Regions from separate parts of the Intestinimonas sp. MSJ-38 genome, predicted to be linked through region 1. Evidence: predicted binding sites of a transcription regulator. Region 1 holds the regulator's gene; the other holds the start of a gene.
The links. Region 1 encodes Rex, which represses fermentation and respiration genes when NADH is low (regulators of the CRP and FNR family bind a similar motif). Its sites were predicted from a motif close to ATTGTTAANNNNTTAACAAT; they were not measured.

Region 1 (4,419 bases):
AGGGCGGCTGATGTTCACCCAGGAAATGCGCCGGGAATATACCATCCTGGTGCCCAACATGGCCCCCATCCATTTCCGCATTCTGGAAAGCGTGCTCCGCAGCCACGGCTATCGGGCAGTGCTTCTCCATAACTGCGGCCCCTCTGTCACAGAGAACGGGCTGAAATATGTGCACAACGACACCTGTTACCCGGCCCTCCTGGTCATCGGCCAGATGATCGACGCCCTGAAAAGCGGCAATTATGACCCCGACCGCACCGCCCTGCTTCTGTCCCAGACCGGCGGCGGCTGCCGGGCTTCCAACTACATCCATCTTCTGCGGAAAGCCCTCCACCGGGCCGGTTTCGACCAGGTGCCGGTGATCTCCCTGAATGTTTCCGGCCTGGAGAAAAACAAGGGCTTCCGGCTCACCCTGCCCCTGCTGCGTCAGGCCATGGCCGCTCTGGTCTATGGCGACCTTTTGATGCTCCTTTCCAACCAGGTGAAGCCCTATGAGACCGAAAAGGGCCAGGCCATGGCCATGGTGGAGACCTGGAGCCAGCGGCTGGTGCAGCAATTTGAACAGAAGAGCGGCTACGGCAAAAAGGAGATCGCCCAGAACATGGGTGAGATCGTCCGGGATTTTGCCCGCATTCCGGTGCATATGACCCCCAAAGTGAAGGTTGGGGTCGTGGGCGAGATCTATGTGAAGTATTCCAAGCTGGGCAACAACGATCTGGAAGGACTGCTGCGCCGGGAGGATTGCGAAGTGATGATCCCCGGGGTGCTGAATTTCGTGATGTACTGCATTGAAAACAACATCACCGATGTGGAGCTCTATGGCGGCAGTCCCATCAAGGCCATGGTGGCGAAGAAGATCATGGACTACCTTTGCGGCATTGAAAAGGCCATGATCGACGCCGTATCCCAGGAGCCCCGGTTTCAGGCCCCCTCCCCCTTTTACCACACCAAGGAGCTGTCCCGCGGGCTGATCGGCTCGGGCTGCAAGATGGGCGAAGGCTGGCTGCTCACCGCCGAGATGGCCGAGCTGATCGACGCAGGGTTCCAGAACATCATCTGCACCCAGCCCTTCGGCTGCCTGCCCAATCACATCGTGGGCAAGGGCATGATCCGCAAGCTGAAGGAGATCTATCCCGATTCCAACATTGTGCCCATTGACTATGACCCCAGCGCCACCAGCGTCAACCAGGAAAACCGGATCAAGCTGATGCTGGCCATCGCCCGGGAAAATCTGGAGAAAAAGACCACTCCCCTGGCCTATCCTCAGAAAAAGCAGGAGCCGGTGTCCCACGCGGCTTCCTCCTCGGCCACCTGCTAAGTCCCACCAGCGTGACGCTGGACCCAAACTGCGCTCCCGCGCCCGGCAGCAGAATTTAGCTGGTTGGCTTGTTTCGCTTCACGATCCCCCCTGCATGGCTGCGCCATGCTGTCCCCCCTTTGCACAAGGGGGGTCCGGTGGCCGGACGGCCAAACTGCGCTGCCGCGCCCGGCAAGTCCGATGCAGAAAGGCAAAGACGGCTCCCTTGTGCAAAGGGAGCTGTCGGCGAACGCCGACTGAGGGATTGACGGCGAGCTCCCGCACCCGACAATAGAAAACCAGCTGAATCATTCCCCCGGCTTCACAATCCCCCCTGCATGGCTGCGCCATGCTGTCCCCCCTTTGCACAAGGGGGGCTTCTCTTTGCCCGGGTCAACACAACCGACCAAGACAAAGAATCACGCTGGCCCAGTGCCTGGGCTCTCGTTCCTCTCTTTGCCCAGGCAAACACAACCGGCCAAAGCAAAGAAAATATGGCCGTCCGGCCACCGGACCCAGGATCGCAGGTTGGCCCTTACCGGTGTTGGCTCGCCAGCACCGGAGCATGGAGGCGCAGCAGCGCATCCCCACCGGAGACAGGAACGGGTGCGGGGCCACCCCGCCTCAAATGCGGTATGACAATGTCATCAGGCTTTCGCTGAAATGAACATTCTCCACCGGCACATGGATGCCGTCCAGATGAAGATCCGCACCGGTGAAATTCCAGATGCCCCGGATGCCCCAGCTGCACAGCTTGTCGGCCACATCCCGGGCCGCCTGACGGGGCAGGGTCAGAATGGCAATATCCGGCTGGTGCCGCTCCACATAGCTTTCCAGTTCCTGCATATCCAGCACCGGCACCCCGGCCACATGACCGCCGAACAGCTCCGGCCGCACATCAAAGGCCGCGGTGAGCTGGAACCCGCTTTGATCAAACTTGAAGTTGGTCATCAGCGCCCGGCCCAGATTACCTGCGCCGATGAGCACCGCTGTATGGTTGTTGTCCAGCTTGAGGATCTCCCGGATGGAAGCCCGGAGATTCTCCACATTATAACCATAGCCCTGCTGGCCAAAGCCGCCAAAGCAGTTGAAATCCTGCCGCACCTGGGAGGCCTTCAGGCCCATCTTGGCCGCCAAGACCCCGGATGAAATGCGGGCCACGCCGTTCTGGTGCAGCTCATTCACATACCGATAGTACCGGGGCATCCGGCGGATCACCGCCATTGAAATCTTTTTTTCTTCCATTTTGCCTATTTCTTCCTTCCACGGGACTGTTTCCGGGCGATGGTCCACCTGTTCCCGTTTTCTTACTACAATGAGTTATCAACATTGTCCACAGAGTTATCCACAACCGGAAATCCCTGCTTTTTCAATGGGTCCCGGCCTTTTTCGACCTTTTGTTCTGGTTTAACAAGGTGTTATGCTCTGTTTTGACAATGGGGATCTTGCGCTTTTCTCGTCTCTTTTTTGGTGCGATCTGTGATTTTTCACAGCATCACAGCGCCGCGCTCACATCCTCCGAAAGAGGCATGGTGGCATAGCAGTTCTGCTCTAAGGTGCCGGTGTGCCCGGCCAGAAATTCATAGTAGGCCTGGCAGGCGATCATAGAGCCGTTGTCCCCGCAAAGACGCAGGGGCGGCAGGAAAAGCCGCAGTCCGGCCTTCCCTGCTTCCTCTTCCAAAAGACCGCGCAGTACCGAGTTGGCCGCCACGCCCCCGGCGATCACCAGGGTATCCCGCTTTCTTTCCCGGGCCGCTTCCAGCATCCGGGGCACGATGGCCTGGGCCACGGCATGGCATACCCCCGCCGCCAGATGGTGTTTTTCCACCTGCTGCCCCTTCTGGCCTAAGTTGTGCACCAGGTTGATGGCGGCGGTTTTCAGCCCGGAAAAAGAGAAATCCAGAGCGCTGCCCGCCACATGGGCCTGGGGCAGATCGTAAAAATGGGGGTCTCCCTGCTGGGCCAGTTCATCCATGGCCTTGCCGCCGGGATAAGGCAGGCCCAGGGTGCGGGCGATCTTGTCGAAGGCCTCCCCTGCCGCATCGTCCCGGGTGGTGCCCAGCACTTCCATGCGGGTGTGATCCTGCACATCGGCCAGGACGGTGTGGCCGCCCGAGGCTACCAGCGCCAGAAAAGGCGGCTCCAGATCCGGGAAGGCCACGAAATTGGCGGCGATATGGCCCCGGATATGGTGCACCGGCACAAAGGGCACGCCCCAGGCCTGGGCGCAGGCCTTGGCGAAGTTGGCCCCCACCAGAAGGGCCCCGATCAGCCCGGGGGCGCAGGTGGCGGCCACGGCGTCGATCTCCTCCGGCCCCACCCCGGCCTGCTCCAGGGCCTGCTGGGCCACCAGGCTGATTTTCTCGATGTGCTTGCGGGAGGCGATCTCCGGCACCACGCCCCCATACAGGGCGTGCATATCGGCCTGGGAATAGATCACATCGGACAGAATGGTCCGGCCATCCTGACTGACGGCCGCCGCCGTCTCGTCACAAGAGGTTTCTATGGCTAAAATCTTCATATTGTTCTCATTCCTTTTCTGCGGGGTGTCCCCGCTGCCAAAACTCTCCCAGGCTGTATGCGTTGCCAGGCCCAGGTGCTCCGGGTGTGATAAACCATCACCCGGTAGGGGCCATCTTGCAATCCTGGCCCAGTGCATCAGAAAAGGCCAGTTGTGCCCACCCAGGCAAAGAAAGTTATGGGTCCAGCGTCACGCTGGCCCGGCGATTTTATCGCCGGGAAGAAGCCTGGGGCAACACCCGCCGCAGCGGGTGTTCTGGCTCTATGCTGGCTTCAGTGCCATCAAAAGCGCATCTTCCGGAGGGGATCGGTAATAGCCGGGGCGGATACCGGTTTTCTGAAAGCCGAACTTTTCATAAAGGGCCTGGGCGGCGCTGTTTGACACCCGCACTTCCAGGGTCACAAGGTTCATGCCCTCCCGGCGGCAGAAACCCAGCATGGCCTCCATCAGAAAGGAAGCCACTCCCTCCCGGCGGCACGCCGGAGATACCGCCACATTGGCCACCTGGCATTCATCCAGCACCATCCGGGTGCCGATGTACCCCAGCACCTCCCCGTTTTCGGTGCACACAAAGTACCGGGCCAGAGGACTGTTCAGCTCA
Region 2 (4,419 bases), on a different contig from region 1:
GCCATAATGCCGCAGGCGATGCAAAGGCCGATGCGCAGGCAGCTGAGCAGGCGGGCCTTTTTCCGGGCGCCGTAGTTGTAGCCCATGATGGGCATCAGTCCGTGGGTCAGGCCAAAGACCGGCATGAACACAAAGGACTGGAGCTTATAATAGACGCCCAGCACCGAGATGGCCGTTTCGGAGAAGGCCGAAAGGATCTGGTTGAGGCCCATCACCAGGAAGGAGCTGATGGACTGCATGATCATGGAGGGGATGCCCACGGAGTAGATATCCCGGATGGTGGTGCCGTGGAAACGGAAGCCTTTGAAGGTCATATGGACGGCATGGCTTTTGCGGAACATCACATAGAGGCTGTAGCACATGGCCAGAATCTGACCGGTGACGGTGGCTGCTGCCGCGCCCAGGATGCCCATCTTGGGCAGGCCGAACAGGCCGAAGATCAGAATGGGGTCCAGAATGATGTTGGTGACGCAGCCCACTAGCATAAAGAACATGGGGTAGATCATGTTGCCAGTGGCCTGGAGGGTTTTTTCAAAGGCGATCTCCACAAAGCTGCCGAAGGAGCAGATGCACACCACCGACAGATACTGGGTGCCCAGATCGATCACATTGGCGTTCTGGGTGAAAAGGCTCAAAAACCACCGGGAACCAAACAGGCCGAAGAGGGCAAAGAGCAGAGAGGTAAAGAAAGCCAGGATCGCCCCGTGGCAGGCGGCCAGGTCAGCTTCCCGCTGGCGTTTTTCACCCAGACGCCGGGACACCAGGGAGTTGATGCCCACCCCGGTGCCAACAGCCATGGCAATCATCAGCTGCTGGATGGGGAAGGCCAGGGAAACGGCGGTGAGGGCGTCCATGCTGATTTTGGCCACAAAATAGCTGTCCACAATATTATAAAGGGACTGGACCAGCATGGAGAAAATGGCCGGCAAAGACATGGAGATGATCAGCTGGAGCATGGGCGTGTTGCCCATTTTGTTTTCGCGAATTTCTTCCATCAAATGCACTTCCTTTGCGATAAAATTATAATTCCATCCGGTAAGTCCGGAAAAAGGCGGACACAAAAAAGAGACGGCCCAAGGCCGCCGCAAGAAAAGGGGGATGCGTATGCCGGGCGCCGCTTTGTCACAGGAAAAATAAGCGGCGTACTAGGAATAAGTATAACATAAAACGGAGAAAAGGACAAGGAATGTTAAAAAAAGCAAAAAGCCGCCCAAAACGGGCGGACTTTCCGCAAAGAGGAGACAAGATGCAGCGCCATTTCAAAAATTTATGAGGAAGCAGGAGAGAAACAGGGAGCAAAAAAACAGCGCTGCGGAAATGAAACGGGAGGTTATGGGAACTCCCGGCGCAGAGAAAAAGCATCTGCGCATGAACTGGAAATAGGATGCAGCTGACCGGGAAAACCCGTTCTGCCATTTCAGTGTAGCAAATCGACAGAGCGGAGGCAAGAAAAAATTTGCACCTGGGGAAAAACACACCAGGGGGTGGATATATTTAATACGGTATAAAAGAGAAAAAATAAAAACCGTATTAAATAAAAAATATTTTTGCATTTGGAAAGTATCGTTAAAAAAATATCATTGCAATCTGCCGGAGGGTCGGCTACACTGGGATCAGAACAGAATTTTTTTTGGAGGGGATGCGCCCATGAACAATGGAGTGGATTTTGCCGTGATCGACCGCATACTGGATCATCACGGAGCCCAGGCCAGCAATGTCATTGCCATTTTGCAGGATATCCAGGGGGAATACCGGTATCTGCCCCGGGAAATTTTTCCCTACCTGGCGAGAAAATTACAGATGAGCGCCGCGAAAATTTACAGCGTGGCCACTTTTTATGAGAATTTTTCCCTGGAACCCAAGGGGAAATATGTGATCAAGATCTGCGACGGCACCGCCTGCCATGTGCGTAAAAGCATCCCCATTCTGGAGAAGATGCGGGAAACTTTGGGCCTTTCCTCTCAGAAGATCACCACCGACGATATGCTCTTTACGGTGGAGACCGTCTCCTGCCTGGGAGCCTGCGGTCTGGCACCGGCCTGCACCGTCAACGATAAAGTCTATCCCTCCATGACGCCGGAAAAAGCGGTGGAATTGTTGGATGAACTGAAGAAGGAGGGGACGGCATGCTGAAAACAAGAGAAGAACTTTCCGTCCTGCGCCAGACCCTGGAGGGCCGCTTTGCCTCCCAGGTGAAGAAGATCCTGGTGTGTGCCGGTACCGGCTGCGTGGCCGGCGGCTCTCTGGATATCTATGCCCGTCTGGTGGAGCTGCTTCAGGAAAAAGGCATCCACTGTCAGGTGGACCTGGCCCACGAGCCCCACGGGGACGATGTGGGCGTCAAGCGCAGCGGCTGCCACGGCTTTTGCGAAATGGGCCCTCTGGTGCGCATCGAGCCTCAGGGCTGGCTGTATATTAAGGTAAAGAAGGACGACTGCCAGGAGATCATCGAAAAGACCATTCTGGGCGGCGAGCCCATCGAGCGGCTGTGCTATAAGATGAACGGGGAGATCTACAAGACCCAGGAGGAGATCCCCTTCTATAAAAAGCAGACCCGTACCGTGCTGGAGCACTGCGGCCACATCGACGCCACCTCCATCCAGGAGTACATCGCCATCGGCGGTTATAAGGCCTTTGAAAAGGCGTTGTTCGATATGGATGGCCAGGAGATCGTGGAGGAGATCCAGAAATCCAATCTGCGCGGCCGGGGCGGCGGAGGATTCCCCGCCGGGCGGAAATGGGCCCAGGTGCGTGCCAAGGAAGCCACTCCCAAGTACATCGTCTGCAACGGCGACGAAGGCGACCCGGGTGCCTTTATGGACCGGTCGGTAATGGAGGGTGACCCCCACCGGCTGCTGGAGGGTATGATGATCGCCGGCGTGGCCTGCGGGGCCAGCCAGGGCTATATTTATGTCCGGGCCGAGTATCCCATGGCGGTCAGCCGTCTGGACGGCGCCATCCGTCAGGCCAGAGAGCTGGGACTGCTGGGCGAAAACATCCTGGGAAGCGGTTTTGATTTTGATATCCACATCAGCCGGGGCGCCGGTGCTTTTGTCTGCGGCGAAGGCAGCGCCCTCACCGCCTCCATCGAGGGCCGCCGGGGTATGCCCCGGGTCAAGCCGCCCCGCACCGTGGAGCGGGGCCTGTTTGACAAGCCCACCGTGCTCAACAATGTGGAGACGCTGGCCAATGTGCCTCATATCATCACCAGAGGGGCGGATTGGTACCGCTCCATCGGCCCGGAGAACAGCCCGGGCACCAAGGCTTTTGCCCTGACGGGCAACATCCAGAACACCGGCCTGATCGAAGTGCCCATGGGCACCACCCTGCGGGAGATCATCTTCGACATCGGCGGCGGTATGCGGAATGGCGCCGAGTTCAAAGCGGTGCAGATCGGCGGCCCCTCCGGCGGCTGTCTGACGAAGGAGCATCTGGATCTGCCCCTGGACTTCGATTCCCTGAAAAAGGTGGGAGCCATGATCGGCTCCGGCGGCCTTGTGGTCATGGACGACAAGACCTGTATGGTGGAAGTGGCCCGGTTCTTCATGAACTTCACCCAGAACGAAAGCTGCGGCAAGTGCGTTCCCTGCCGGGAGGGCACCAAGCGGATGCTGGAGATTCTGGAGCGGATCGTGGCAGGACAGGGAAAAGATGGGGACATCGACCTGCTGCTAGAGCTGGCCGAGACCATTTCGGCCACCGCTCTGTGCGGTCTGGGGAAGACAGCGGCCCAGCCGGTGGTGAGCACCATCCGGTATTTCCGGGATGAATACGAAGCCCATGTGAAGGAAAAGCGCTGCCCCACCCACAACTGCCAGAAGCTGAAGCGCTATTACATCGATCCCCAGGAGTGCAAGGGCTGCTCCAAGTGCGCCCGGATGTGCCCTGTGGGGGCCATCTCTGGGGAGATCCGCAGCCCCTTCACCATCGATCCTGACAAATGCATCAAGTGCGGCGCCTGCTTTGACGGGTGCAGTTTCCACGCCGTGAAGGAGGGCTAAACCATGAGCGCATTTATGATGGTAGACAATATCCCTGTGCCCATCGAAGGGGAAGAAAATATTTTGGCGGTCATCCGCAAGGCCGGTATCCAGCTGCCCACTTTTTGCTATTATTCCGAGCTGTCGGTGTATGGCGCCTGCCGGATGTGCATGGTGGAGGACAAGCGGGGCAGCATTCAGGCGGCCTGCTCCACCCCGCCCCGGGAGGGGATGGAGATCTACACCAATACCCCCCGGCTGCGGAAATACCGGAAGAATGTGCTGGAGCTGCTGCTGGCCAGCCACTGCCGGGACTGCACCACCTGCGAAAAAAGCGGCAAATGCAAGCTCCAGGAGCTGGCCCATCAGTTCGGCATCCGGGACATCCGCTTTGGCGACGGCCAGGTGGAGCATGAGCGGGACGAGTCCTCGGTGTGCA

Region 2: a site for Rex is predicted at 1,563-1,582, ahead of KQI26_RS00700 (NAD(P)H-dependent oxidoreductase subunit E). Genes of this name have one in related genera too.

What each region holds. Positions count from the first base shown of each region.
Region 1 is NZ_JAHLPO010000005.1:87,360-91,778, reverse strand. It holds gene KQI26_RS04815 (2-hydroxyacyl-CoA dehydratase) at 1-1,318, shown strand, start outside; gene KQI26_RS04810 (redox-sensing transcriptional repressor Rex) at 1,922-2,542, opposite strand; gene tsaD (tRNA (adenosine(37)-N6)-threonylcarbamoyltransferase complex transferase subunit TsaD) at 2,793-3,818, opposite strand; gene rimI (ribosomal protein S18-alanine N-acetyltransferase) at 4,080-4,419, opposite strand, start outside.
Region 2 is NZ_JAHLPO010000001.1:140,491-144,909, reverse strand. It holds gene KQI26_RS00705 (MATE family efflux transporter) at 1-995, opposite strand, end outside; gene KQI26_RS00700 (NAD(P)H-dependent oxidoreductase subunit E) at 1,648-2,133, shown strand; gene nuoF (NADH-quinone oxidoreductase subunit NuoF) at 2,127-4,001, shown strand; gene KQI26_RS00690 ([FeFe] hydrogenase, group A) at 4,005-4,419, shown strand, end outside.